One region of the Peribacillus sp. NPDC046944 genome, then DNA from elsewhere that is predicted to be linked to it. Evidence: riboswitches for the same ligand, from Rfam matches in the RefSeq annotation. Region 1 holds a riboswitch; the other holds the start of a gene.
What was found. Region 1 has a riboswitch for thiamine pyrophosphate ahead of tenA (thiaminase II). Riboswitches for the same ligand answer to the same signal wherever they lie in the genome.
Positions count from the first base shown of each region.

Region 2: another riboswitch for thiamine pyrophosphate. It lies ahead of thiT (energy-coupled thiamine transporter ThiT); the one in region 1 lies ahead of tenA (thiaminase II).

Region 1 covers NZ_JBNNML010000004.1:77,661-83,857, forward strand. Annotated here, with positions in the region: gene thiM (hydroxyethylthiazole kinase) at 1-449, opposite strand, end outside; gene thiD (bifunctional hydroxymethylpyrimidine kinase/phosphomethylpyrimidine kinase) at 446-1,252, opposite strand; gene thiW (energy coupling factor transporter S component ThiW) at 1,221-1,754, opposite strand; gene tenA (thiaminase II) at 1,755-2,444, opposite strand; TPP riboswitch at 2,550-2,642, opposite strand; TPP riboswitch at 2,711-2,816, opposite strand; SAM riboswitch class I at 3,128-3,231, shown strand; gene ACQKIC_RS08630 (Fur-regulated basic protein FbpA) at 3,330-3,593, shown strand; gene ACQKIC_RS08635 (aspartyl-phosphate phosphatase Spo0E family protein) at 3,820-3,996, shown strand; gene ACQKIC_RS08640 (N-acetyltransferase family protein) at 4,052-4,576, opposite strand; gene ACQKIC_RS08645 (GDSL-type esterase/lipase family protein) at 4,723-5,421, shown strand; gene ACQKIC_RS08650 (ABC transporter ATP-binding protein) at 5,497-6,197, opposite strand, start outside.
Region 2 covers NZ_JBNNML010000010.1:76,043-82,239, forward strand. Annotated here, with positions in the region: gene ACQKIC_RS17145 (transglycosylase domain-containing protein) at 1-1,817, opposite strand, end outside; gene ACQKIC_RS17150 (universal stress protein) at 2,108-2,632, shown strand; gene thiT (energy-coupled thiamine transporter ThiT) at 2,685-3,266, opposite strand; TPP riboswitch at 3,365-3,467, opposite strand; gene ACQKIC_RS17160 (cation diffusion facilitator family transporter) at 3,718-4,605, shown strand; gene ACQKIC_RS17165 (histidine kinase N-terminal domain-containing protein) at 4,829-5,938, shown strand.

The sequences.
Region 1 (6,197 bases):
TCTGCATTGCTCATGGAAAGGGGTCCTGAATCGACCCCTCGCGTGACGATATCGCCTCCCATTAGCCGATGGACTTCACTTGCATTGCCGCGAATAATCTGGACAGTGATTGAATCGAGCAGTTCCATCGCTTTCTCTGTTCGGTAAGGGGTGGAACCGACGCCCACAGGATCTAAAATTACGGGTATATGGCAATCGTTCGCTGTTTTCCCGGCAATCGCCATCGCCTCCAAGGGAACATCATCCAGTGTACCTAAGTTAATCACCAGTGCTTGTGCCAGTTTGACCATGTCCGCCACTTCTTTTGGATTGGAAGTCATAACGGGAGAACCACCAATTGCCAGGGTAGCATTGGCACAATCATTTGCAGTAACAAAGTTGGTGATTTGGTGGACGAGTGGTTGTTTCTTTCTCACTCTGCCAAATAAGTCTGCAACGGATGTATTCATGTGAAATCACTCCGTTCCTTTTTATAAAATTGATGGAAATGGTGAACGGGTCCGTGTCCCTTACCGAGTTCTAAGCTATTTCGTATCGCTTCTGAAATATAGATTTTCGCTTGTTCAATGGACGTCGCTAAAGGAAGTCCATTAGCAAGATTAGATGCAATGGCAGAGGAAAGGGTACAGCCAGTTCCATGCGTATTTTTCGTATGAATGCGTTCACCCTTGATCCAAGAGAACTCCTTGCCATCATAAAAGAGATCATTTGGATTTCCTGCTGCATGTCCTCCTTTCAGTAAAACAGCCTTCGGACCCAGTTCCAGAATAGCGGTACATGCCTTATAAAAGTCCTGCTTCGTCCGGATCGGGAATCCGGTAAGGACCTCTGCTTCCGGTATATTCGGCGTGACAAGTGTAGCAAGTGGAAGTAAATCGATTTTTAACGACGAAACGGCCCTCTCATCTAACAGATGGTGTCCACTTTTGGAAATCATGACAGGATCAAGGACGACGATAGCCGGTTTAAATAATTTTATTGAATGGGCGACGGTTTCGACCGTCTCCTTTGATCCAAGCATCCCTATTTTTACTGCGTCGACACGAATGTCTTCAAATACGGCCGCAATTTGATCGGTGATCACAGGGAGATCGATGGGCTGTACAGATCGAACTTCCAAGGTATTCTGTGCCGTAACGGCGGTGATAACAGACATGCCATAAACCCGATGGGCCGAAAATGTTTTTAAATCAGCTTGGATGCCGGCTCCGCCCCCAGAGTCAGATCCGGCGATCGTTAGTGCCCTTTTCATAAAAAAACCCCTTCATATAATGATTTTTTAAGAGAACTTTCAATAAAAGAAAGCCTATAATTGCGCCCGTTAAAGAACTAAGAAGAAAAGCTGGCAGAAAACCAAAAAGTGCCGCTTTTTTTCCCAATAATAAAAGCGCGATCGGATAACAGGCGATGGATCCGAGAATGCCTGTCCCCACTATTTCTCCCAAGCAGGCGTGTCCCATCCTTCTTGTTTTTTGGTAGAGGAAGGCCGCCAGCAGGGCACCAACCATGCTTCCCGGAAATGCAAAAATGGAACCTGTACCTGTCATGTTCCTGATAAGGGATACTAAAAAGGCCTGGGTCACAGCAAAAAGCGGCCCCAACATAACGGCTGTCATGACGTTGGTTACATGTTGAATAGGAAACACCTTCGCAAAACCAACAGGGATGTAAACGAATGAGCTAGTCAGGGTAGTGATGGCCGTGAACAAGCTAGTCAACGTCATTTTCCGTAACAAGTTACCAGTATCTAGCATTTAAAGAGGCCAATCCTGTTCGTTGTGAACCATGTCCCAAAATAAATATTCATATCGGGAGGTCATTAAAAAGTGTTTCTCTAATCTTTTCAATTCCCCCTCAGGCATATCTTCCGTCAGTTCGTCTAACAGCTTGGCCAACCATTTGTGCGCATCTGCGAATTCGGGGGATGCATACGATTGAATCCAAGCGATATAACGATTTGTTTCTAGTGCTGGACCATTTTGTTCTTTTAATAACGAGCCAATTTCATAGTAATCCCAGGCACAAGGAAGTAAGCAGGCAATAAGGTCGGCTAAAGTTCCATGATGGGCAGCATTGAGCATATAACCTGTATAGGCAAGGGTAATCGGAGTTGGTTCGGTATTTTCCAATTCCTCAGAACTAATTCCGAACTCCTTGCAGTAGCTCCTATGCAAATCCATTTCTACCTGTAGAGTCTCATTTAAAATACTCGCAAATTTGGTCATGATCTCAAGGTTAGTGGCCTTGATGGTCCCTAAGGCAAAAAGCTTGGCATAATCCATAAGATAGATATAGTCCTGCTTTAAGTAATAGGCGAATTTCTTTTCTGATAGTGTCCCGTCTCCAATTGCTTGAACGAAAGGATGAGTATGATTCTTTTTCCAAATTTCTTTTGAACGTTCGTGAAGTCTAGCACTGAAAGTTTTCATTTGGGTTTTCGCCATGATTTTTCCCCCTTATAATTCATTCACATACAAAGGAGGGGAGTGTCCAAAAATGAAGAACAGCCGCTTTCATATAGAAAGCGGCTGTTCTAGGAATGTACGAATCCCTTTTTCAACCTGCTTTCCTCCGCTGGTATGACCAGATCAGGTACAAAGGGTTTGATTCTCAGCCTATTAATGGCTCCCCTAGCAGTTTATTATTCAATTAAACGAAAACCCCGTTCCTGAAAACGGAACGGGGCAGATGGATGAAGTCAAATATACGACGACGATATCATCCACTTTCCTCCGCCGGCATCACCCGGATCAGGTTCAAAGGGTCCGGAACATCATTCCATCTCAGTCTTTTAGAAGACTCCCCTAGTGGTATTTCGTATGTGATTATTGTCATCATATCAGATAAAAAGGAAAATGCAACCTTTGAATCCAATAGAATTTTATGAGTATCTTGTGGCGTGAAAGGGGTAGTAGGATAAAATCCCCATTGGCAAATGGAGCATACCTAACCCACGGTCAATTGGAGGAAAATATAGTTATTAGCAAAATAGGGATATGGTCTTACCTTGTGCTAAAAGGGCACACGGAAAAATAATATAAAAATTAAAAATTAAAAATTATTTGAATGCAATTGACTTATCCTTGCAAGTGGGATAAAATCATGTCAAAATCATTTATATTCTGTATTCTTATCCAGAGAGGTGGAGGGACTTGGCCCTATGAAACCTCGGCAACAGACCCATCGGGGAACTGTGCTTCTTCCAACAAGCAATCGCTTGGAAGATAAGAAGAGACGAACGGACCTCTGTCGACCTCTTCTTGGATTAGAAGGGGTTTTTATTTTTGTCAAATAGGGTTTAAGAATCCCGTACAACAGGTATATATATTTTGGCTTTAGCAAAGCCTATAAGATTAGGGGCATTATATGTGGAAAATATGAATAAAAGGAAAGGGGCCATTCATATGGCAGAGTTTTTCGAGAAAAAAGAACAGAGGAGAGCATTGTTGATAGAAGAACTATTATCAAATGGTGTATACAAAACCTCTGATGAAAAGCATCTCTATGATGCTCCATTAAAAGCTCTTGAAGATGAATATAAGATTGTTATAGATAAATCAGGTAATGAGTCACCTCCAGAGTGCATGACTTAGTTAACCTATAGTGAACAATCAAAGAGAAAAAGCATTTGCTGTGTAAAGGCAAATGCTTTTTCTCTTTGAACTGACATAAAAAGTACAAAATAGAAAAATATAATGGGTATTTTGTCACATTTCACTAGTGAAATAACATATTTAAAACATGTAAAATGATTGATTTCGCCTAGTGCTTTGGTTATGATAAAAATGTAAAATAATTGAAAAATAGGAAGTGATTATATTGAAGCCTCCTCATATAACAACAGTTGAAAAAATTGAAGAAAAACGAAAAGAAATGATTATGTTAGCAAAAAATTATGGTTTGACAAGCAGGATGACCATTCAAGCAAGTCAAGAGTTGGATTCTTTATTGAATGCGGTCACACATATAAAATTCCTGGGAGTTTGTCGCGAATAATCAGTACATCCCACTAGACCATTCAAATCCAGGCAATCGCCTTTTGCAATGGAAGTCATGTAGTGACACGTTTACCAAGAATGACCAAATCGCGTTCCACTCCATCGAGTTCTGCTATTTTCGGTAAATGCGCCCATTTTTCAAAACCAAATTTTGAAAAAAGCTTAATACTTGGTGCATTGTGTGCGAAAATAAATCCAAGAAGTGTCTTAATCCCTATCTTCGGACTCACCTCTATAGCCTTTTGGATTGAAAGTTGTCCAATTCCTTTCCCACGGAACTCCTCATCTATATAGATGCTAATTTCAGCGGTAAAATCATATGCGGGTCTACCATAAAAAGATTGAAAACTCATCCACCCAGCTGTTTTTCCATCATGTATGATCATATATAATGGCCGTTTGAGAATATGATGTTCCTCAAACCATTTGAGCCGTGATTCTACTGTAACTGGTTCTGTATCCGCAGTGACCATCCTCGAAGGTACTGTAGAATTGTAAATTTCAATAATTTTAGGCAAATCCTCAAATATTGCTTCCCTGAATTCTATAAACTCCTTCATCATTAAGCTCCAATCCATTTATTATGGCATTCCAATCACCTGAGTACAGGTGCATCATGCAATTTAAGTTTTTTATTAGATTATTCGAATGTTAGGCTTGTCCTCTTTTTGGGTATTTAAAAATAAAATACTTCCTAGTGAATACAAAAGGAGAAGCAAAACAAATGAAGAAAATCGTTGGCTTATTTTTTATTGTACTTGTTATTTGTTTAGTTGCCTATGCGTTTCAGGCAGTAGATGCGAAAAACGATCAAAGAGTCATGGCATTTGGAGATTCTTTGACTTATGGAAAGGGCGATAAAGAAGGGGAAGGATATATTGATGACTTGAAACATAAAACGAATGATTCCGATTCAGAAAAAGTCCAATTCTGGAATTATGGTATTAAAGGTCAGGAAACGGACGGTGTCATTAAACAGCTCGAAGATCTTGAGATTAACACAAAATTGGATAAGGCTGACACATTTATCGTCTATATCGGAATCAATGATTTAATTAACAGTAATGGTGGAAACTTAAAAAAAATCAATGATCAAAAGATAAATGATGAAAAGAAAGAGTATGTACAACATTTAGATAAAATTCTTTCTGAGCTTCTAAAGAAAAATAATAAAGCTGATATCTTGGTGATAGGGTTATATAACCCGAATAAAGACGACTTGAAATTAGAAAACCATATTAGTGATTATAATCATTCGATTCAAAAGATGGTGGACAAGGATAGTAGACTAAAGTATATCCCTACAAACGATTTATTCGAAAACAAAGATAAAAAAGCATACTTCAGTGATGAAATTCATCCAAATGAAGAAGGCTATCAGCTTATAACCAATCGAATCTTAGATAAATATGATTTTAAATAAGAACGATAAAAGGGCATGGAAACTTGATTTTCATGCCCTTTTAGGTTTATTTATCGGGGGCGGATTTCTGGTTGGTTATGTTTCTGATGGTGCCTCCGCCAGTGGAAACTGTAAGTCATGGAGCTGCCGATAGCGACCATTATTTAGTAGCAGTTGTTCGTGCGTTCCATTTTCTTGAATTACCCCTTTTTCAAGAACGACAATTTGATCTGCCTTTTGAACGGTTGATAACCGATGGGCAATGACGATTGAAGTCCGGTTCTCTAATAGGTTGGATAACGCTTCCTGAATCAGATGTTCGGATTCCGTATCGAGCGATGCCGTCGCCTCATCGAGAATGATGATTTGGGGATTCTTCAAAAGGGCCCTGGCGATGGCAATCCGTTGCTTTTGGCCACCAGAAAGTTTGACCCCACGTTCTCCGATTTGTGAGTCATATCCTTTTGGGAACGTCTTGATGAAATCATGAGCATATGCCGCCTTAGCCACTTCGATAATTTCCTCGTCCGTTGCGTCGAGTTTACCATAGGTTATATTATCGCGGATGGTCCCGGTAAACAAAATGATGTCTTGCGAAACAACCCCCATTTGGCTCCGTAAAGATTTGAGGGTGAGATCACGAATATCATGGCCATCCATTTTTATTGTCCCTTGTTGGGGGTCATAGAAACGAATTAAAAGGCTGGTAATCGTTGATTTCCCTGCCCCGGATGAGCCGACAAGAGCGGTTACCTGTCCTGCTTTTATCATCAGGTTAAGATTTCGGAGTACTGGTA
Region 2 (6,197 bases), on a different contig from region 1:
TTCTGTAAGGCCTGAGCCATGATCTTTTGAAAGATGAGTGTACTTCCCTGGCTGCTGTTAGTGGTTAAATAATGTTCTTTATCCGTTTTATCGTAGCCAGCCCATACAGCTCCTACTAAAGAAGGGGTGTATCCCACGAACCATTGATCCTTCACACCTGATATTCCTTCGATCGGGACCTGTGTGGATCCTGTCTTTCCTGCGATTTCATAGCCAGAGACCGCGGCATTTTTAGCCGTTCCATAGTTAACTGTCCCAAGAAGCATCGCATTCATCTTATCGACGACATCCTTCGAAGCCACCTTTGTCTTCTTTTCCTTCCAGGCTGCTATTTCTTTCCCATCCGTGTCTTCTATTTTTATAATGGCATGCGCTTCGTTTCGCTTTCCTTCATTTGCAAACGCCGCATAAGCTCCTGCCATTTGGAGTGGGGACACCCCTTTATCCATCCCGCCTAAGGCTATCGATAGATTTCGGTCATTTTTTTTGTCATAAGGAATCCCAAACCGTTTGAGCGCATCCAGCCCCTTGTCGATTCCAATTTCATTCAGGAGCCAAACGGTTGGCACATTCAAGGAATTCATCACGGCTTCATACATTGGGACCTCCCCTTTATAAGTGCCGCTCAAATTCGATGGTTCATAATTCCCGAACTCCATCTTCTCGTCTTTTAAAGAGTCGGTCATTTCATATCCTTCTTCAATTGCCGGTGTATAAACAGCGAGCGGTTTAATCGACGAACCAGGAGATCTTTTCAGTTGCGTCGCCCGATTATATCCCATGAATTGATGCTCGCCCCTCCCCCCAACAAGTGCCTTAATGCCGCCTGTTTTAGGATGAAGAAGGACCGTCCCACTTTGCACCAATATGTCATTGCTTGTCCCAGAAGGGAAATTGGCATCCTGGCTATAGACTGATTCGGCAGCCTGCTGCATCGGTTGATCTAATGTGGTATATATTCTATAGCCCCTAGTGAGTAATTGCTGGAGCTCCAATCCATACATGGTGGAGGCTTCAGATAGGACATGGTCTATATAATAAGGATACTTCCCTTTTAAAGGATCTGTATCTTCACCTAACTGTAGTGATACTTCATCCTTTTTGGCAGAAGCCGCTTCCTCTTCGGTCAAATATCCGTGTTCGGTCATTCTAGACAGTACCAAATCCCGTCGTTTAACCGCCCCTTCTGGATTTTTGTACGGATCAAGCTTGGAAGGCAAGTTAATGACCCCAGCAAGCAAAGCCCCTTCGGCGACGGTTAACTCAGAAACATCTTTTGAAAAATATATGTTCGCTGCCTTTTTGAGTCCCCATGCTCCATGTCCAAAATAAACTTGATTCACATACATTTCTAAAATTTCATCCTTTGTATACGTACGTTCCAATTCTTGAGCGATGAAAAACTCTTCTATCTTTCTTTTCAAGGTCCGATCTGATTCAAGCATGGTGATTTTTACAAGTTGTTGGGTAAGTGTGCTCCCGCCTTCAACAACGCTTTTCGCCTTGACATTTTTCACCATCGCACGCATGATCGCTTGATAATCTATGCCATGATGTTCATAAAAACGGTGATCCTCAATGGATACGACCGCTTGAATGAGATGTTCCGGGATCTCCTCTATCGCGACGCCTTCCGATTTATTAGCCGTGACGGTACTGGCTAAGTTCCCATCCTCGTCATAAATCTTGGTCGGTTGCTGAAGTTGATCCTGGAGATTGCTTATATCCACAGTTTGTTTAAAATATATGAACAAACCGGCTCCCACTACGACAATGATTGATATAATTATAAGACCTATTTTCAATAACGCTCTCATTTGTACCCCCATTTTCCCAGATGCGACATGCTCCATTAAAAATATTTTGCCCTTTTTATGAAAGAAAACTCTTGCAATGGCTAAAAGGGAAAACAAATTCCACAACATTTTTCCCATTATCCTTTTCCATACAAAGTGCCTACAATATTTCTCCCTTTCATGCCTAGTCTTTTCTTTTTCCATACCCTTTACCCACATTTATAAATCAATATACACCTGAAAAAGGCATGAAACCAATAAAAACGGGTATATAACCTATAATGACAAATTATGGGGAGAGATGATCTTAGATGAAACAATTAAAACGTATCGTCGCCGCTTATGATGGAAATGAAGAGAGCAACCGCGCCGTGGAATATGGAGCTTCATTAAAAAAGGCCTTTCCGGAAGCTGAATTGACCATTGTTCAAGTTCTGAATCCAAAAGGTGAAAGCCGTATCCTCGAGAGTGCATCCGCTCCTGGGTTCGTACCGGCAGCAGGATTTTATGTCGACCCTTCACAAACGCATCCCGTAACAGAAGTAGAACAACAAAGTCAAATGCACATGAACGATACTCCCACCGTTCATGAAAACAATGTGAGGATGGCTGAAAGCAATATGATGAGGTTGCTCAGTGAATGCCAGGTTAATGGAAATATCGAGATTTTAGAGGGAAATGCCACGGATAGCATATGTGACTATGCAAAGCGGACGAACGCCGATTTAATCATCGTCGGCAACAGTGCAAAAAGCGGCCTGGAAAAGTTCTTCCTCGGAAGCACCAGCAGTTCCATAGCCAAGCAGGCACCATGCTCGGTATTTATTGCAAAATAATGGAGAAAAGGACCGGCTCATAATCGAGCCGGCCCTTTTAAAAGGTCTGTCTTTAGATGGCTTTCTTCAACAAGACATTCGAAGCAGCCGAATAGAGCACCATTACCACGATTGCTGATAAAATAAAACTAAACAGCATATATGTCCCATTGTAAATCAAGGAATAGAGGACGACTGGTTGCCCATCTGGCGCATATTCCCCAAAGAAAACGATACCTGCTGTAAAATGGCAAAGAAACCTCAGGAAGCTCCCCACAAACATGCCACAAACCGCATATATATCCCCTCTTAACCGTTTTCCCCCTTTACGGTTATTCACAAATTTATTCATGAACAACCCGGATAATCCCACGGCGGTAAAAGCAAGGAAATATTCGATAAATCCTTGAAGCGGCGTTGCCAGAAATGCCAAACCAGTGGCAATCTGCAAAAGCCCCAATAGTAAACCGGTGGCCATTCCGCCCTTGATTCCCCAACGATAGGCCATTAAGAATATCGGTACCATGGCAATGGAAATCGATCCCCCCTGTGGCCATATCCTTGCAAAGACAAAACCGGAGACTATATCCAGCAGTAATGCCAATGCAGAAAAAATCGCGACCTCTGTCATGAATAATGTTTTATGTTTCATCATCTCTCACCCTTCTCCACGTGCAAAAGTGCCCATGAGTCCCGTGTCGCTTTTTCGGCATGCAAAAAAGCAACACCAGGGCGGTAATGGATGCCCAGTATTGCTATCCAAAACCACATCCCTACGCTAGTACTAACTAACAGGTTCATAGGGTCTGAACTCAACCGTTCACTCTCAGCCATCTTGGCTCCCCTTGTGGAAGTATTTAATTTTTGTTCCTCGGTTAGAATATACTACTAGTTTCTCTAATTGACAAGTAAATAACACGATTATATCCACGAGCGTTTTTCCCTATTACTGGTTATATTTTTTCATCCAGCCAACTTCTTTACATGGCCTCAATACACATGCCATATGCCAAGTTAGATGGATAAAGACGACAATTTTTCTATAGACTCACTAGGGTTCAATTTGATATCTTTATAAAGGTTATTTTGCACGAGGGGGAAAAGACATGGATAAACATTCAATTTCTGCTGAAAAGGGCGCCTATATCAGTATAGCCGCATACATATTCTTGTCGGCCCTCAAATTAACGTTTGGTTACTTTGGAGACTCGAAAGGACTTTGGGCAGATGGTTTAAACAACACGACCGATATCATTGCCTCTGTCGCTGTATTAATAGGCTTAAAAATATCAAGGCGACCACCTGATAATAATCATTCATACGGTCATCTGAGAGCTGAAACCGTAGCGTCTCTGGTTGCCGCCTTCATTATGATCACCGTCGGATTACAGGTCATATACAGCGCCATCGAATCATTCTTTTCGCAGGATGCGACAGTTGTACCGAATATGTTCACAGCTTATGTCGCTTTATTCTCCGCCATCTTCATGTACGGGGTTTATCGTTACAACTTGGCTTTAAGCAAAAAAATAAACAGCGCCTCCATCCATGCTGTCGCACAGGACAACCGTTCTGATGCTCTTGTCAGTATCGGTGCTTTCGTAGGTATTATCGGTACCACAATCGGCATAGACTGGTTGGATGCGGTTGCGGCTTTAGTGGTAGGTCTGATGATCTGCAAAACGGCTTGGGATATTTTCCACGACGCTTCACTTTCCTTGACCGACGGTTTCGATGAACAGCATCTCCAACAAATAGGTCAAACCATCCTGTTGACGGATGGGGTGAAAGACATGAGTGAAATTAAAGCTCGGATGCATGGGAATGAAATTCTGGTTGAAACAACCGTGCATGTCAATCCGCTCTTGACCGTCATCCAAAGTCATGACATTACAGTGAAGGTTGAAGAAAACTTATTAAAGGAACATGACATCAAACATGTCATTGTCCATATCGAACCCTATACATTTCAAAAAAAAGGTACCCGTCAATAATGAACGGTGCCTTTTTTATATGTGTAAACCCCCTATTAATACAATGTTTACCTAATATAAACAAAGCCTTTCCCCTTTTACCGATCATTTACCGCATGAATGAGTATTTAAAGAACGCTTTCAATCTGTTATTATTAAAACCATATATTACATTTTGGAATTATATTCTAATTCATTCATAATTAAGTAAGATAAATTCATTTTCCTACACATGGAGGGCAAAATGGTATTGAATCGAGAAATGACTCTTCACTTCCTATCTTCTCATAAAACTACTATCCTTACCGAATGGAAAGAGCGATTAAAGCATTTGTCAGATGGCTATATAGAATATTTTGAAGAAGAAATAGAAAAAATTCTAAATTCACTGATGAAACAACTGAAAAATACAGATACTAACATAGATGATATGCTGAAGGATTTAGGGGAAAAGATTTCAGCCGGCCGGGTTAAACAGCATTTGAATATGGATATGTTCTTTTCCATAACCTCTACCGGAAGATCGATCATCATTGATCAATTTCTCTCTTACGAAGCCATCAAAGGAGAACTATCTGCGGTTATCCACCAAATAAATGCGTACTTCGATAAACTCATTTATTTCGCTTTATCCAGTTATACCGATTTAAAGACGAAGCAGGTTGCGGAGCAATATCAGCTGATCAATCCAAATCATAAAGACCGTTTGACCCTTTTAGGCCAGATGACATCAAGTTTTGTCCATGAGTTCCGGAATCCCCTTACTTCCATCATGGGTTTCATTCAATTATTACAAGCCGAACAGCCAGAGATTAAGTATCTGGACATCATTTCAAAGGAATTGGATCAGCTTAATTATCGGATTACACAATTTCTTAACCTTTCAAAGAGGGAAACGGATACTACACAAATTGAAATATTTCCAATCGCCCCCCTGGTAGATGAAGTGATTGAATTCCTATACCCTAGCATCTTGGAAGTAAATGCTTCCGTCTCCTGTAATATTGAGGGCGAAGCCCAGTTGGCCGGCTCCAAGGAGGAATTCAGGCAAGTGTTACTCAATATCATATTGAATGCCCTGGATGTAGTTACGGAAACGCCAAATCCATCCATAGACATTTCCGGTTCGGTAGCATCAGGTTGCCTAACCTTGAATATTTCTAATAACGGTCCAAAGATACCTTCCGAGGTGCTTCCTAGCATCTTTGAACCCTTCATCACAACGAAAAAAAGGGGCACAGGGTTGGGACTATTCGTTTGCAAGGAAATCATCCTCAAGCATCAAGGGACCTTGACTTGTCATTCAACGGACTTCTTAACTACATTCTCCATACGCGTAAAAACAAAATCATAAGTAAAAGTCACCAAATCACGGGGAAGTAGTGTGTAATTTTTGACTGATTCCCTGATAGTTCCTTATACTATAATTAGGTGACTTGTATAATCGTGATGAATAAATCTACAGATTCGTAAAGAAAAGCTCGAAGACATTCATTTCAAGATCATTCCATCTACTTTTTTTACAGTCATTATACATTTTATTCATTTTTGTTTTTGGGAGGTGACTGGGATAATTCACCCGTTTGGTGCAAGTAAACGGTTTAATTACATCC